DNA from 4 places in the Micromonospora sp. H33 genome. Region 3 is predicted to be linked to each of the others. Evidence: predicted binding sites of a transcription regulator. Region 3 holds the regulator's gene; each other region holds the start of a gene.
What was found. The regulator HrcA, encoded in region 3, represses chaperone genes, less so after heat shock. The targets are predictions, from matches to a motif close to GGTTNGCACNCTCNNNNNGAGNGTGCNAACC.
Positions count from the first base shown of each region.

Region 1 (4,202 bases), on a different contig from region 3:
ACCGGGTCGAGGATGCCGGCCTTGGTCAGGTCGACGTACTCGCCGTTGGCCGCGTTGAGGCCGTGGCCCCACTCCTTGCCGACGACCTTCTGCACCACCACGTAGCCGTCGTGGCCGGCGTTCTGGGCGATCCAGCGCAGCGGCTCGACCAGTGCCTTGCGCACGATCGAGACGCCGACCTTCTCGTCACCGGTGAAGCCGAGGTCGTCGTCGAGCACCGGCAGGATCTGGGCCAGGGCGGCACCGCCGCCGGGGACCGTACCCTCCTCGACCGCGGCCTTGGTCGCCGCGATGGCGTCCTCGATGCGGTGCTTGCGCTCCTTCATCTCGACCTCGGTGGCGGCGCCGACCTTGACCACGGCGATGCCGCCGGAGAGCTTGGCCAGCCGCTCGGCGAGCTTCTCCCGGTCCCACTCGGAGTCCGAGGCCTCGATCTCCTTGCGGATCTGGGCCACCCGGTCGGCGACCTCGGAGGACTGGCCGCCGCCGTCGACGATCGTGGTGGTCTCCTTGTCGACCACCACGCGACGGGCGGTGCCGAGCACCTCGATGCCGACCTGGTCGAGCTTGTAGCCCAGTTCCGGGGCGACCAGCTCGGCGCCGGTGAGGATCGCGATGTCCTGGAGCATCGCCTTGCGGCGGTCGCCGAAGCCGGGGGCCTTCACCGCGCAGACCTTGAGGGTCTTGCGGATCGCGTTGACCACCAGGGTGGACAGCGCCTGGCCCTCGACGTCCTCGGCGATGATGAGCAGCGGCTTGTTGTTCTGGAGGACCTGCTCCAGCAGCGGCAGCAGCTCCTCGATCGCAGAGATCTTCTGCGTGGTGACGAGGATGTACGGGTCCTCTAGGACCGACTCCTGCCCCTCCACGTCGGTGACGAAGTTCGGCGAGATGAAGCCCTTGTCGAACTGGAGACCCTCGGTCACGTCCAGCTCGGTGTGCAGGGCGGAGCCCTCCTCGACGGTGATGACACCGTCGCGGCCGACCTTCTCCATCGCCTCGGCGATCAGCTCGCCGATCGTCGCGTCCTGCGCGGAGATGGTCGCGACGTGCGCGATCGCCTCCTTGTCGGCCACCTCGACGGCCTTGCCGAGCAGCGCCTCGGAGACCTTCGCGGCCGCCGCGTCGATGCCCCGCTTGAGGCCGGTCGGGTTGGCGCCGGCCGTGACGTTGCGCAGGCCCTCGCGGACCATCGCCTGGGCCAGCACGGTCGCGGTGGTGGTCCCGTCGCCGGCGACGTCGTTGGTCTTGGTCGCCACCTCCTTGACCAGCTGCGCGCCGAGGTTCTCGTACGGGTTGGTGAGCTCGATCTCCTTGGCGATCGTCACGCCGTCGTTGGTGATCGTGGGCGCACCAAACTTCTTGTCCAGGACGACGTTGCGCCCGCGGGGGCCGAGGGTCACCTTGACCGTGTCCGCGAGGGCGTTGACACCGTGTTCCAGCAGGTGCCGGGCGTCGTCCGAGAAGCTCAGGATCTTCGCCATGAATGTCCCTTCGAAGCGACGTTGCCCCGGCCCGGCGAGCCGGACCGGGGCAACGACACTGATCGGTTGCTTACTTCTCGATGACCGCGAGGACGTCGCGGGCGGAGAGCACCAGGTACTCCTCGCCGGCGTACTTGACCTCGGTGCCGCCGTACTTCGAGTAGAGGACGGTGTCGCCGACCTTGACGTCGAGCGGCACGCGGTTGCCCTTGTCGTCGATCCGGCCCGGGCCGACAGCGAGGACGGTGCCCTCCTGCGGCTTCTCCTTGGCGGTGTCGGGAATCACGATGCCCGACGCCGTGGTGGTCTCAGCCTCGTTCGCCTGGACCACGATCCGGTCCTCGAGCGGCTTGATCGCAACCTTGGTCGCGGTAGTCACGGGCATACCCTCCTGGGGTACTGGTTTCGTTACCGGCCGGCGAGCCGACCAGCGCAATCTGCCACATGCCACCGGGCGGGGCCGTCGTCGCGGGTGCCGGTCCGCCTGGCGTTCACCTCCCGGACACCAGGGCCCGGGGGTTGGCACCCTCAGGGTGAGAGTGCTAATCGCAGGTTATTCCTCGGCTAGCACTCCGTCAAGGAGAGTGCCAACGGGCGCGCCCGTGTCGCCACTGTTCCGCCACTCTTCACCGCAACACGCCGGCATTCGCTTCCTCGGCGGGTGAGCACGCCCTTACGTTCCGGCATCGGGTCGGAACACGGAGGACGGGCGGATGATCGAGATACCAACACTGGGCTTCCTGCGCGACCAGTTACGCCGGGCCCGCCAGGCGCGCGGCCTCAGCCAGGAGGAACTGGGCAAACTGATCAACTACTCCTCCTCCGCGGTGAGCGCAGTCGAGGTCGGCCAGAAGCCGCTCAACCCGGACTACCTGGCCCGGGTGGACACGGTGCTGGAAACCGGCGGCCTCTTCGTCAGCCTGCTGGAGCTGATCCGGCTGCACGCCGCGCCGGACTGGTTCCGCCCGTGGGAGGAGGTGGAGCGTGAGGCCACCGCCCTGCGCTGGTACGACCCGACGGTAATCCCTGGCCTGCTCCAGACCGAGGCGTACGCGCGGGCGATGCTCCGAGCCGGCCCATTGCTGACCCCCGAGGAGGTCGAGGAGCGGGTGCTGGCCCGGATGGCCCGGCAGGCGGTGCTGAGCCGCGACCAGCCGCCGCAGCTCGTCGCGGTACTCGACGAGCAGGCGCTGCGCCGGCAGGTCGGCGACCGGGCGACCATGCGTGAGCAGCTCGCGCACCTGCTGGCCGTCGGCGCTCAGCCGCACGTGCACGTGCGGATCATCCCGGCCGAGACCTCGTGGTACATCGGGCTCAACGGCCCCTTCATCCTGGCCCGGCTCGCCGACGGCACCGAGCTGGCGCACCTGGACAACCAGCTCCGGGGCCACACCGTGGACGGCCCGAACGACCTTGCCAGCCTGGGACGGCGTTGGGAGACTGTGGCCGGTGAGGCGCTGCCGCGCCGGCAGTCCGCCCGCCTGATCGAGGAAGTGGCGAAGTCATGGACCTGACCCGCGCCGCCTGGCGCAAGTCCACCCGCAGCAACAGCAACGGCGGCGCCTGTGTGGAGGTCGCCGACAACCTGCCCGGCGTGGTCGCGGTCCGGGACAGCAAGGACCCGGCCGGCCCCGTGCTCGCCTTCACCCCGGCGAGCTGGCGGGCCTTCGTCGCCGCCTGCCCGACACCTCGCTGATCACCGCACGCGCGGCCGCCGACCGTCCGGCCCCTGGCAATACGGTCCGGGCACGGCCGGAAGAATGGCCGGGTGGACCTGGAACAGCTGGCGGAGCTGCGTACACCCGAGGGGTCGGCCGCGCTCGCGGCGGCGGCCGAGGTGGCCGGCGGTGACCCGCTGGCCGCGGCGGCGGCGCTCCGCTCGACCGGGGTGCCCGCGGGGCTGGCGGCGGCGGCCCTCACGCAGGCCGAGCTGCGGCGCCGGGCGGTGGGCAAGTTCGGCGCGATCGCGGCCCGGATGTTCTTCACCCGGGCCGGGCTGGAGCAGGCCACCCGGGGCGTGGTGGCGCAGCGCCGCGCCGACCGGCTCCGCGCCGCCGGTGTCACCACCCTGGCCGACCTCGGGTGCGGTCTCGGCGCCGACGCGCTCGCCGCCGCCCGGGCCGGCATCCGGGTGTACGGGGTGGAGGCCGACCCGGTCACCGCCGCGATGGCCGCCGCGAACGCCGAGGCGACCGGGCTGGCCGATCGGTTCACCGTGGAGTGCGGGGACGCGACCGAGTTCGACGTGAGCCGGGTCGACGGGGTCTTCTGCGACCCCGCGCGCCGGAGGTCCGGGCGGCGGATCTTCGACCCGAACGCCTACTCGCCGCCCTGGGACTTCGTGGTGGGGCTGGCCGAGCGGGTGCCGCGCACGGTGGTGAAGGTGGCGCCCGGCCTGGACCACGCCCTGATCCCGCCCGGCGCGGAGGCGGAATGGGTCAGCGTCGACGGCGACCTGGTCGAGGCGGCCCTCTGGTGCGGCGAGCTGGCGGCGGTCCCCCGCCGCGCGACCGTCCTGACGGAGAAGGGCGGACCGGGCGCGTCCGGGAACGCGGGGCCGGCCGTGGCCACGCACCGGCAGACCGGCACCGGCCGGGCCGAGGCGCCGGTCGCCCACGAGCTGACTGGTTCCGGCACGGTCGAGGCGCCGGTCGGTCCGGTGCGGCGGTACGTGTACGACCCGGACCCGGCCGTGGTCCGCGCGCACCTCGTCGCCGA
Region 1 covers NZ_JBQHDE010000003.1:423,984-428,185, reverse strand. Annotated here, with positions in the region: gene groL (chaperonin GroEL) at 1-1,484, opposite strand, end outside; gene groES (co-chaperone GroES) at 1,555-1,869, opposite strand; gene ACTMS0_RS11225 (helix-turn-helix domain-containing protein) at 2,198-2,998, shown strand; gene ACTMS0_RS11220 (DUF397 domain-containing protein) at 2,989-3,180, shown strand; gene ACTMS0_RS11215 (THUMP-like domain-containing protein) at 3,253-4,202, shown strand, end outside.
Region 1: groES (co-chaperone GroES) is a predicted target of HrcA. The motif match lies at 2,002-2,032, and genes of this name have one in related genera.

Region 2 (4,202 bases), on a different contig from region 3:
GCGACGCGCGCCACGGCGGCGACCCGCCAGGTGTCCCGGCCGCCGGCCTTCGCCGCGTACAGCGCCTCGTCGGCGGCGTCGAGCACCTGCTGCCCGGTGCTGCCGTGGTCGGGGTACACGGCGATGCCGATGGAGACCGTCACCTGCACCAGGACCGGCGCACCCGGCCCGTCCACCGTGATCGGCGTGCCCCGGATCGCGGTACCGAGCCGTTCCGCCACGATGGCGGCGCCCCGGGCGTCGGTCTCCGGCAGCAGCACCACGAACTCCTCGCCGCCCTGCCGGAACGCGAGGTCCACCTCGCGGATCTCGCCCCGGACGCGGCGCGCGAACTCGGCCAGCACGGTGTCCCCGGCGGTGTGCCCGTACGTGTCGTTGACGGCCTTGAAGAGGTCCAGGTCGAGGGCGAGGACGCTGAGCATCCGGCCGAACCGGCTGGCCCGCTCCACCTCCCGGCGGATCGACTCCCGCAGGTACCGGTAGTTCCACAGGCCGGTGAGCGGGTCGGTCAGCGACAGTCGCTGGGCCTCCTCGTGCACCCGCACGTTGTCCACCGCCACGGCCGCGTGGCCGGCGAAGGTGCGCAGCGTGACCAGGTCGTCGTCGTCGAACTCGTCGCCCCCGAGCCGGTCGTAGAGGGCTAGCACACCGAGGGCGGTCGCGGGGGCGTCCACCACGCCGACAGGTCGGGCGGCCGGGCCGTCGGCACGCGCGGCGGCACCGTCGCCCGGGGCCGCGAACGGCACCGCGATGTACGTGCGGCAGCGCGGCTCCCCCGGCGGTACGGCGGACGGCTCCACCCGGCCGCGTCGCGGCTCCCCGGTCACCGCGACCGCACCCACCACACCACTGCCCAGCGGCACCCGCACCGGCCCCGGCCGGTCGTCGGGGCCGGCCAACCCCTCGGTGGCCTGGGCGACCAGCGTCCCACCCGCGTCCACCAGCAGCACCGCCCCGGCCCGCGCGCCGGTGGCCGCGATCGCGCTGTGCAGGATCACCCGCAGGATGCGTTGCAGGTCGTGGGTGCTGGCCAGCGTGTCGCCCAGCACCGCCAAGTGCCCGCGCAGCTGGTCCCGGCTGCTGGTCAGGGCCGCCACGTACGTCCCGGTCTCCCGGGTCATCCGGTTGAACGCGCCGGCCAGGCGCCCGAGTTCGTCTCGGCTGCGCACCGGCACCCGCGCGGTCAGGTCGCCCCGGGCCACCCGGTCGACCGCCCCGGCCAGCTCGACCAGCGGCCGGGTGGTGACGCGGGCCAGCCGCCACGCGGCGGCCACCGCCAGCAGGGCGGCCAGCAGCACGGCGGCGACCAGGACGGCGTACAGGCCGGGCGGCTGGTCGCTGGGGACCGACAGCACCAGCGGCAGCGGCTGCCCCTCCGACGGGCCGACGCGGCGGACGTACCGGCCGTCGGGGGTGCCGACCACCCGCTCCCCGTCCAGCTCGCCGGCGGCGGCGAGCACCGCGTCGCGTACCCCGTCCGACTCGGTGGTGTGACGGAGCCGGACGGGCGTCTCGGGCCCGTCGAGCAGCGTGACCGCCACCCCGGTGACCGCCGCGAGCCGCGCCACGAACGCCGGGTCGACCGGCTGCGCGGCGGTGACCGTGCCCAGCGGCGTCCCGGCGGCGTCCCGTAGGTCCACCCGGGCGGCGAGGGCCCGCAGCGGCCCGGCGTCCGGGACGCCGGCCGAGCAGTCCCGCCAGGGGGTCGGCGGCGCGCCCGGGGTGGCGTGGACGACACCGCCGGCGACGTCGGTGACCAGCACGGCGGCGGCCAGCCCGCGGCTGACCACCTGCCCGGCCGCGGCGGCGCGGTCCTCGGTGAGGGCCACCGCGTCGGCGGCGGCCCGGAGCTGCTGGCAGAGGGCGTCGACCGACGTGCGTACGGCCGCGGCGGCCACCGCGAGCCGTTCGGTGGACCGGCTGCGGTCGACCGCCGCCACGGCGGACCCCACGAAGAACGCCCCGACCAGGACCGGGCCGAGCACCACCGTCAGGAAGGCTGCGGTCAGGCGCCCGCGCAGTGTCACTCGGTCCCCCCGGAACTTCGCCGGCCGATGCTTGCGATGCTGACACAGAGCCACCACAGGACCAGCGTTGCGTCAGGAGTGTTGCGTGCCGAATTTTTCTGATGGAGCGGAAGTGACCACTGGTGCGAAGTTGAAGACGCGGGCCGCGATGCTCGCCCGCCGTCGGGCGCTGACCGCTCCGCAGCTGGTCGACGCCGCCGGGCGCGTCCAGGCCGAGCTGGTGGCCCTGGTACGCCGGCTGCGCCCGCGCCGGATGACCGCGTACGTGCCGGTGGCCTCCGAACCGGGCGGCCCGGACCTGCCGGCGGTGCTGCAGGCGGCGCTGCCGACGGGCGCCGAGCTGCTGCTGCCGGTGCTGCGCGACGACCTCGACCTGGACTGGGCGCCCTGGACCGGGCCGGACGCCCTGGTGGCCGCCGGGCGGGGGATGCGGGAGCCCACCTGGCCCCCGCTCGGCGTGGCCGCCGTGGCCGAGGCCGAGCTGGTGGTGGTGCCGGCGCTGGCGGTGGACCTCTTGGGCGTGCGGCTGGGCCGGGGCGGCGGCTCGTACGACCGCGCGCTCGCCCGCGTCCCGTCGACCGTGCTGACCGTGGTGCCGCTGCACGACGGCGAACTGGTCGACGAGCTGCCCGCCGAGGCGCACGACCGGCCGGTCCGCGCGGTGGTCACTCCGGCCGACGGTCTGCGTACGCTGGACGCCGCCCCGCCGGCCTGACCCGGGCGCGGGCAGGTGTCGCGCCCCACACTTCCGCTGGACGAATCCGGGGCGATGACGCACCATTGGCACTCGAAGACGTCGAGTGCCAACCGGCCGTGCCAGAAACCGGAGGAGAACGTGCCCACGTACCAGTACGCCTGCACCGCGTGCGGCCACCAGCTCGAGGCGGTGCAGTCCTTCTCTGACGAGCCGCTGACCGAGTGCCCGGCGTGTGAGGGGCGGCTGCGGAAGCTGTTCAACTCCGTCGGCATCGTGTTCAAGGGCTCGGGCTTCTACCGCACCGACTCCCGCGGCTCCGACTCCGGCAACGGCACCGCCGCCAGCAAGCCCGCCGCGAGCGGCGACTCCGGCTCGTCGTCCAGCTCGACGACGCCCGCGTCCTCGTCCTCCTCGTCGTCGTCGAACGGCTCCTCCGGTGGCTCCACCAAGGCCCCGGCCGCGAGCGGCGCCAGCTCCTCCTGACGTACAAGGAAGGGCCCCCTGTTAATGCCTCGCGTTGTACAGGGGGCCCTTCTTAACGCCTGACGGTCAGTCCCAGTGCGGCGGACGCTGCTCCAGCAGCCAGTCGTCGTTGCCGCTGGAGCGCTCGCCCCAGCCCCGGTCGGTGTCGTCGGTGGTCTGCTCGGGCAGCACCACGAAGTCGTCGTCGCTCAGGTCGACGGGCCGGTCGTCGTCGCCGCGTACGCCAGGGTCCTCGGTGCTCACGAGCGGCAAGACTAGCGCAGCGGGGGGGTCCGCGCCGGTGCGTCGATCCGGGGGCGACGGCGCGCGCCGGGCGCCGGACGACCGTCCCGTTGGTAGCGTCGGACGGCGTGACGACCCCCGGCAGTTCCCCGGACGACTACTGGCGACGGCCCGGCCCGGGCGCCGACGGTCCGCCCCCGGACCAGACCGGTACGCCACCGCAGCAGCCGGCGTCGACCGGCGGGTACGCCGGTCCCCCGCCGACCACGCCGCCCCCGACCGGCTGGCGCCCGCCCCTGCACGTGCAGCCACCACCGCCCCGGCGGCTGCCCCCGCAGGGCATGGCCGAACTCGACCTCGCCGAGCAGCGGGCGCAGCGACTCACCTGGACGGTGGGCGCCGTGGCCGGGGCGGTGCTCCTGGTGCTGATGTGCCTGCTCTGCTCGCGGCTGATCTTCTGACGCGGCGTCCGACGGTAGCCGTCAGACCGTAGCCAAACGGTAGCCGTCAGACGGTGCCGCGTCAGAGGGTGTTGCCCCAGACCGCCTCGGCGCCGCTGTGCCCGGTGAGATAGACGTACACGAGGCTCGCACCCGCCAGCACGACCACCACCACCGACAGTGCCGGCGTCACCCAGAACGGCAGCTTCGGGACGCGGGGGTGGCCGCTCGTCACCACGAGCAGCACGACGGCGGCGATCGCCAGCGGCAGCACGTACCGGAAGGTGAGGTCGCCGTACCGGGAGTGCTCGAAGATCTGTTCGACGATCGGCC
Region 2 covers NZ_JBQHDE010000001.1:317,295-321,496, forward strand. Annotated here, with positions in the region: gene ACTMS0_RS01480 (diguanylate cyclase) at 1-2,027, opposite strand, end outside; gene ACTMS0_RS01485 (5-formyltetrahydrofolate cyclo-ligase) at 2,140-2,742, shown strand; gene ACTMS0_RS01490 (FmdB family zinc ribbon protein) at 2,863-3,207, shown strand; gene ACTMS0_RS01495 (hypothetical protein) at 3,274-3,450, opposite strand; gene ACTMS0_RS01500 (hypothetical protein) at 3,558-3,890, shown strand; gene ACTMS0_RS01505 (DUF2231 domain-containing protein) at 3,952-4,202, opposite strand, start outside.
Region 2: ACTMS0_RS01490 (FmdB family zinc ribbon protein) is a predicted target of HrcA. The motif match lies at 2,806-2,836, and genes of this name have one in related genera.

Region 3 (4,202 bases):
TGCGCTGGTGGAACGTCAAGCACCCCACGGCGTACGCGAAGCGCCTCGCCGCCGGGGAGTCACCCGGCCTGGCCCGGGAGGTGCTGACCGCCGACGAGGCGCACATGGAGGACGTGATGCTGCGCCTGCGGCTCGCCTCCGGCCTGCCGCTGGACGTGCTGGACCCGGCCGGCCGTGCCGGCGCCGAGCGCGCGCGGGCGGCCGGCCTGCTGGCCGACGCGGAGTACGCCGCCGGCCGGGCCGTGCTCACCCTGCGCGGTCGCCTGCTGGCCGACGCCGTGGTGCGCGACCTGCTCGCCTGAGGTGCGCCGACCGGCCGGGGGAGCGGCCGGTCGGGATCAGCGCTTCACGAACGCGTAGGTCATCGGGTAGCGGTAGAGGGTGCCCTCGGCGGCCTTGACGCCCCCGATGATGCCGAAGATCAGCGGCACCAGGGCGACGAGGAACGGAACGAAGAACAGCAGGCCGCAGGTGATGACGGCCAGTACGACGCTGGCGAGGAGCGCGACCAGCCAGGTGAGCTGGAAGTTCAGCGCCGCGACGGCGTGCGCCCGCACGACCGGCGACTGCTGGCCGCGTGCGGTCAGGGCGATCAGCGGGGCCAGCCACCCCAGGAAGCCGCTGCCGAGGACCACGCCCGCGGGACCACCGAAGTGGCTGATCACGGCCCAGGTCTTGTCGTCGTTGCTCGGGTAGCCGGCCGGGGCGCCGTAGGCGCCGCCGGGCGGGTAGCCCGGGCCGGGCGGAGGGTAGCCGCCGGGCGGGGGATAACCGCCGGGCGGGGGATAGCCACCCGACGGTGGAACGTCACCGGTGGGGGGCGGATAGCCGCCGGGCGGGGGATAGCCGCCCGGGCCCGGTGCCCCGGACAGTGGTGTGGTCGGCTCGTCGGACCCCGGGACGTTCGGGTCCGGGTCTCCCGCGCCGGGAGGGCGAGGTGGTTCAGTCATGAGGATCACGGTAGGGGGAGCCCACAACGGCGCACCAGAGCGAGACCGCCCCGGATGTCCGGATGATCGGCCCTACCGGGTCCGCCGCTGGGGACGTGCCTCCGTCCGTCGTTGATCATCGCGTCGGCGGGCGCGCCGACGTAGACTGGCACTCGCTACAGTCGAGTGCCAGGAGGCCGTCGGGCAGCCGGCGGCCGACGCGCGACAGGAGGTGGGCAGGATGGGTCTCGACGACCGCAAGCTCGCGGTCCTGCGCGCGATCGTCGAGGACTACGTCGCCACGCAGGAGCCCGTCGGCAGCAAGGCGCTGGTCGAGCGCCACCAGCTCGGGGTCTCCCCGGCGACCGTCCGCAACGACATGGCCGTCCTCGAGGAGGAGGGCTACATCCGGCAGCCGCACACCAGCGCCGGGCGGGTGCCCACCGACCGCGGCTACCGGCTCTTCGTGGACCGGCTGTCCCGGGTCAAGCCGCTCAGCCCGGCCGAGCGCCGGGCGATCGAGCGCTTCCTGTTCGGCGCGGTCGACCTGGACGACGTGGTGCACCGCACGGTGCGGCTGCTGGCTCAGCTGACCCGGCAGGTCGCCGTCGTGCAGTACCCGAGCCTGGCCCGCTCCTCGGTGCGCCACCTGGAGCTGGTGCCCATCTCCACCACCCGCCTGATGCTCGTCATGATCGCCGACACCGGCCGCGTCGAGCAGCGCCTCGTCGAGCTGCCCGCGCCGATCCCCGCCGACGACGTCACCCACCTGCGCCGGCTGGTCAACGAGAAGCTGGTGGGCACCCGGCTGTCCGAGACGCCGCCGCTGGTGCAGGCGCTGGTCGACGAGGCCACCGCCGAGTTGCGCCCGGCCATGACCACGCTCTCCACCGTGCTGCTGGAGACCCTGGTCGAGCGGCACGAGGAGCGCATTGCGCTGGCCGGCACCGCCAACCTCACCCGGGGCGGCCTGCTCGACTTCCAGGGGTCGCTGCGCCCCATCCTGGAAGCGCTGGAGGAGGAGGTGGTGCTCCTCAAGCTCATCGGTGAGGTCGAGCCGAGCACGATGCGGGTCCGCATCGGTGACGAGAACGAGATCGACAATCTCCGCTCGACCTCGGTGGTGAGCACCGGCTACGGCCCGGGAGCCACCATCGTCGGGGGCCTCGGCGTGTTGGGGCCGACCCGGATGGACTACCCCGGCACCATCGCCACGGTGAGGGCCGTGGCACGCTACGTGGGCGACCTGCTGGCCCAGAACTAGGCAGTACCGTCCGGCCGTTCCGGCCGGCGGCCGGCGCAACGCGAGACGAACATGAGGACACGGAACGCAGTGGCCAGGGACTACTACGGCATCCTCGGCGTGAGCCGGGACGCCTCCGACGACGAGATCAAGCGCGCGTACCGCAAGCTGGCGCGCCAGTACCACCCGGACGTCAATCCGGACCCGGAGGCGCAGGAGAAGTTCAAGGACATCAATGCCGCGTACGAGGTTCTCTCCGACGACCGGAAACGGCAGATCGTCGACCTCGGCGGCGACCCGCTCGCGCCCGGCGGCGGGGGTGCCGGCGGTCCGGGTGGCCCCGGCGGCGCCGGCCCGTTCGTCGGCTTCCAGGACATCATGGACGCGTTCTTCGGCGGCGCCGCCGGTGGCGCCCGCGGGCCGCGCCCGCGTACCCGGCCCGGTGCCGACGCGATCCTGCGCCTCGAGCTGGACCTGAACGAGACGGCGTTCGGCGTCGAGGCGCCGATCACGGTCGACACCGCCGTGCTCTGCACCACCTGCTCCGGCGCCGGCACCGCCGCCGGCACCCACCTGGCCACCTGCGAGGCGTGCGGCGGCCGGGGCGAGGTGCAGTCGGTGCAGCGCACCTTCCTCGGCCAGGTGGTCTCGGCCCGGCCGTGCACCGTCTGCCAGGGCTACGGCACCACGATCCCGCACCCCTGCCCGACCTGCGCGGGTGACGGCCGGGTGCGCACCCGCCGCTCGCTCACCGTCAAGATCCCGGCCGGTGTCGAGGACGGCATGCGGATCCGGCTGGCCCAGCAGGGCGAGGTGGGCCCCGGCGGCGGCACCGCCGGCGACCTCTACGTGGAGATCCACGAGCGGCCGCACGACGTCTTCTCCCGCAAGGGCGACGACCTGCACTGCCGGGTGACCGTCCCGATGACGGCGGCCGCCCTCGGCACCCGGTTGACCATCAAGACGCTCGACAGCGAGGAGCCGGTCGACGTCAAGCCCGGCACCCAGCCGGGCAGCACGCTGCGGCTGCGCGCCCGCGGCGTACCGCACCTGCGCGGCACCGGTCGCGGTGACCTCTACGTCCACCTCGACGTGCGGACCCCGACCAAGCTCGACGCCGACCAGGAGCGGATGCTGCGCGATTTCGCCCGGACCCGGGGCGAGGAGGTCGCCGAGCTGACCAAGCAGGGCGGCTTCTTCTCCCGGATGCGGGACGCCTTCAACGGCCACGCCTGACGGTGCGCGGCCCGGCGGTCGGCCGGGCCGTTAGCCTGGTGATCGTGTCCGCGCCGCTGTTCCTGGTCGAGTCGCTGCCCACCGCCGACAGGATGACCCTCGACGGCCCCGAGGGGCGCCACGCCGCCACCGTGCAGCGGCTCCGGCCCGGCGAGAGACTGCTGCTCGCCGACGGGCGGGGCGGCACGGCCGCCGCGGTGGTGATCACCGTCGGCAAGGACACCCTCGACGTCGAGATCACCTCCCGGGGGTACGTCGACGCGCCGGTCCCGCGCCTGGTGGTGGTGCAGGGCATCGCCAAGGGGGACCGGGGCGAGCTGGCCGTGCAGGCGATGACCGAGGTCGGCGTGGACGAGATCGTGCCCTGGGCGGCCGAACGCTCGATCGTCCTCTGGCGCGGTGACCGGGGCGTACGGGCCCGGGAGAAGTGGGTGACGACCGCGCGGGAGGCGGCCAAGCAGGCCCGCCGGCCCTGGCTGCCCGTGGTGGCCGGATCACCGGACGAGTCGACGACGCAGGTCGCCCGCCGGCTCGCCGGCGCGGCGGCCGCGTTCGTCCTCCATGAGGCGGCCGAGGAGCGCCTGACAACGGTGGCGCTGCCGGCGGCCGGTGAGATCGTGCTGGTGGTCGGCCCGGAGGGGGGCATCGCCGACCGCGAGCTGGACGCCTTCGCGGAGGCCGGTGCCCGGCCGGTGCGGCTGGGCTCGTCGGTGCTGCGTACCTCCACGGCCGGGGTGGCGGCGCTGTCGGTGCTGTCGGTCCGCCTCGGCCGCTGGTAACCCAGCGCAGGCTCC
Region 3 covers NZ_JBQHDE010000002.1:60,376-64,577, forward strand. Annotated here, with positions in the region: gene hemW (radical SAM family heme chaperone HemW) at 1-302, shown strand, start outside; gene ACTMS0_RS05845 (DUF4870 domain-containing protein) at 339-950, opposite strand; gene hrcA (heat-inducible transcriptional repressor HrcA) at 1,171-2,193, shown strand; gene dnaJ (molecular chaperone DnaJ) at 2,263-3,408, shown strand; gene ACTMS0_RS05860 (16S rRNA (uracil(1498)-N(3))-methyltransferase) at 3,453-4,187, shown strand.

Region 4 (4,202 bases), on a different contig from region 3:
GGTGTCACCGTACGGCGGGCGGAGCCGGCGGACCTGCCGGCGCTGGCGGCCTTCGCGCGGTCGGTGTTCGGCGGCACGTGGGACGCGGAGCTGGCCGGCTCGGTGGGCCGTGAGCTGGCGGGGTGTCACCTGGCGGAGCGCGGCGGCGAGGTGCTGGGGTTCGCCGCGTGGGGCTCGTCCCGGCCGAGCTGGTTCGGGCCGATGGGCACCGCGCCGGCGGCGGAGGGCTCCGGCGTCGGCGGAGTGCTGCTGCGCCGCTGCCTGGCCGATCAGCGGGCGGCGGGGGTCACGGCCGCGCAGATCGGCTGGGTGGGGCCGGTCCGGTTCTACTCGGGCAGCGCGGGCGCCCGGATCGAGCGGGTCTTCTTCCTGTACCGGAGGACGCTCGCGGATCGATAAGGGGCGAATAGGATAGATCACCTGATAGCGTCATTTGCCCCCGTCGCCCATCGACGCCCCCTACCGTTTCGGTAGAGGAGGCGCCATGACCACGGACGACGAACGGCCCGGCCCGTTGCCCTTCGACCGCCTCGACTACGGCGACGCGGAGCAGCGGGTGGAGATGGACGGCACCGACGACCCGCCGGTGGACGAGCCGGCGGCGGTGGTGGACGAGCCGGTCCAGGTACCCCAGCCGTACGACCGGACGCACAAGCGGCGCAACCAACGGCCGTTGCCGACATGACGAAGAGGGGCGGACCGCTGACGCGGCCCGCCCCTCCCGGTGTTGTGGAGCCTGGACTCAGAAGTCCATGTCCCCGCCACCCGGGCCCGCCGGAGCGGCCGGGGTCTTCTCCGGCTTGTCCGCCACGACAGCCTCGGTGGTGAGGAAGAGCGCCGCGATCGACGACGCGTTCTGCAGCGCCGACCGGGTCACCTTGGCCGGGTCGATGATGCCCGCGGCCAGCAGGTCCACGTACTCGCCGGTCGCGGCGTTGAGGCCGTGGCCCGCCTCGATGTTGCGGACGTGCTCGACGACGACGCCACCCTCGAGGCCGGCGTTGACGGCGATCTGCCGCAGCGGGGCGTCCAGCGCGATCTTGACGATCTGGGCGCCGGTCGCCTCGTCACCGGTCAGGTCCAGCTTGTCGAAGGCGCTCTTGCCGGCCTGCACCAGCGCGACGCCACCACCCGGGACGATGCCCTCCTCGACGGCGGCCTTCGCGTTGCGGACGGCGTCCTCGATGCGGTGCTTGCGCTCCTTCAGCTCGACCTCGGTGGCCGCGCCGACCTTGATCACCGCAACACCGCCGGCCAGCTTGGCCAGGCGCTCCTGCAGCTTCTCGCGGTCGTAGTCGGAGTCGCTCTTCTCGATCTCGGCCCGGATCTGGTTGACCCGGCCCTGGATCTGCTCGGCGTCGCCGGCACCGTCGACGATGGTGGTCTCGTCCTTGGTCACCACGACCTTGCGGGCGCGGCCCAGCATGTCGGGGCCGACGGCGTCGAGCTTGAGGCCGACCTCCTCGCTGATGACCTGGCCACCGGTGAGGATGGCGATGTCGGCGAGCATGGCCTTGCGGCGGTCACCGAAGCCCGGCGCCTTGACGGCGACCGACTTGAAGGTGCCGCGGACCTTGTTGACGACCAGGGTCGCCAGGGCCTCGCCCTCGATGTCCTCGGCGATGATCAGCAGCGGCTTGCCCGACTGCATGACCTTCTCCAGGATCGGGAGCAGGTCCTTCACCGAGGAGATCTTGCTGTTGACGATCAGGATGTAGGGGTCGTCGAAGACGGCCTCCATCCGCTCCGGGTCGGTCATGAAGTAGGCCGACACGTAGCCCTTGTCGAAGCGCATGCCCTCGGTGAGCTCGAGCTCCAGGCCGAAGGTGTTGCTCTCCTCGACGGTGATGACGCCTTCCTTGCCGACCTTGTCCATCGCCTCGGCGATGATCTCGCCGACGCTGGTGTCACCAGCGGAGATGGAGGCGGTGGAGGCGATCTGCTCCTTGGTCTCGACGTCCTTGGCGAGCTTGGACAGCTCCTCCGAGACGCTCGCGACCGCGGCCTCGATGCCCCGCTTCAGGGCCATCGGGTTGGCGCCGGCGGCCACGTTGCGCAGGCCCTCGCGGACCAGTGCCTGGGCCAGGACGGTCGCCGTCGTCGTGCCGTCACCGGCGACGTCGTCGGTCTTCTTCGCGACCTCCTTGACCAGCTCGGCGCCGATCTTCTCGTACGGGTCCTCGAGCTCGATCTCCTTGGCGATGCTCACACCATCGTTGGTGATGGTGGGGGCACCCCACTTCTTCTCGAGCACGACGTTGCGGCCCTTGGGGCCGAGGGTCACCTTCACGGCGTCGGCGAGCTGGTTCATGCCCCGCTCGAGGCCGCGGCGAGCTTCCTCGTCGAACGCGATCATCTTGGCCATACGGCGTTGTCCTCCTGGACACTCACGGGCCACCCGAGTGTGTGCCCGGATGGGCCGTCTGGTGTACGCACCTTGGGACGTCGCCACCTGGCGACGGCGACGTCCGCCGGCCGGGCCGGATAGCCCGCGACGACCGGCCATGTGCCGCACCGGCGTCTCGCGACGCCGGCGCGGCCGTGGCCCTACCGCCCCGACCATTGGCACTCACGGTCTGCGAGTGCCAATGACTTGTTTAGCACTCTCCCTTGCCGAGTGCAAGCACGACCGACCCGGTCAGCCGAGTTCGGCGGCCAGCCGCGCGGCGTTCACCGGCCCCTCATGAGCGCGCTGCTCGGCGTACGTCACGACGAGCCCGACCTGCTGCGCGAGGTGGGCCGGAAGGGACAGCAGCGCGGTGAGAGCCGCCACGACGAGGATCCCCGCGGCCGTGCCCGGCGACTCCAGCGGAGCGGCGCCCAGCGGGGCCGCGGCCAAGCCCTCGATCACGCCGGCCACCACGGTCACCACCACCGCCACGGCCGCGATCAGCGCCACCCGGCCGAGCACCAGCCCGAGGCGCTCGTGGAACATCCGGAACGAGCGGCCGATCGGCGCCTGACGCTCGAAGAGGTACACCGGCCCGGCCAGGCTCAACGCGAAGGCGAGATAGATGCCGGGAAGCACGCAGAAGCACACGCCGACGCCGATGAGCAGCCCCATCAGCAGGGTCCAGCCCCAGAGGCCGAGCGCGCGACGCAGGCCGTAGCGGAAGGCCCCGCCGAGGCTGACCGTCTCGCCGGCCGCCTGACGGGCGATCACCCACGTGCCGGCCGCCCACCCGAGGCTCTGCACCAGACCGAAGACCACCGCGCCCCCGATGGTGACAGCGAGCAGCGTGCCGAGATCCGCAGCGAAGCCGTCGGGCAGGGCGGCCGGATCGTCGGCCGCGGCGGCCTCCCACTCGGCGCTCGGGTCGACCGCGTACGTGAGGATCGCGACCAGCGCACCCGGCAGCACCTGGGTCAGCAGCAGGATCGGCAGGAGCAGCCGCCATCCGCGGCGTACCGCCCCCAGACAGCGGTTGAACCAGCCCTCCAGGCCCGCGCCCGGCGGAGTGACCAGTGGATCGGCCGGGTCGAAACCCGGCATGGTCCAACCGGAGAACGGCGGCGGGGGCCAGACCGGAGCGCCGGGGTAGCCGGAACCGGGGGTGCCCCACGGCTGGGCACCGCCCGGGCCCCACGGCTGTCCCGCAGCCGGATACGACGGGTACGGGTAGGGGGTCGGACTCCCGGGGGGTGGCGGCGGCCCGGACGGGTCCCACGCGTGCGGCGACGGGGCGGGCGGCGGCGCGGCCGACGTCCCCGGATCCGCGGCGGGCGGGGCCGGCGGCGGCCCGGACGGGCCCGACGGAGTCCCCGGATCCGCGGCGGGCGGGGGCGGGGTGGCGCCGGGCACCGGGTCGGGATCGCCCGGCGCTGGCGGCGGCGCGGCCGGGGGTGGCTGGTCGGACAATGAACCCTCCTCAGCGATGGCTGGAACGGTTCATGATCTTCCCTGGTGCGGTGCCGGCACCGCACCCCCGAACGGCCGTGGTTCTCGGCGGATCACGGCCGTCGTCGGGCGGCCCTGCCTGACGCTGGGCCGGTCGTCGGCTCAGGCGATGACGCGCACCCGCTCGGCCTGGGGCCCCTTCTGGCCTTGGGCGATCTCGAACTCCACCCGCTGGCCGTCGTCCAGCGCCTTGTAGCCGTCCATCTCGATGGCGGAGAAGTGGACGAAGACGTCCTGGCCGCCGTCGACGGCGATGAAGCCGTAGCCCTTTTCGGAGTTGAACCACTTCACGGTGCCCTGTGCC
Region 4 covers NZ_JBQHDE010000003.1:95,007-99,208, reverse strand. Annotated here, with positions in the region: gene ACTMS0_RS09640 (GNAT family N-acetyltransferase) at 1-399, shown strand, start outside; gene ACTMS0_RS09635 (hypothetical protein) at 485-685, shown strand; gene groL (chaperonin GroEL) at 743-2,365, opposite strand; gene ACTMS0_RS09625 (hypothetical protein) at 2,639-3,493, opposite strand; gene ACTMS0_RS09620 (cold-shock protein) at 4,001-4,202, opposite strand, start outside.
Region 4: groL (chaperonin GroEL) is a predicted target of HrcA. The motif match lies at 2,561-2,591, and genes of this name have one in related genera.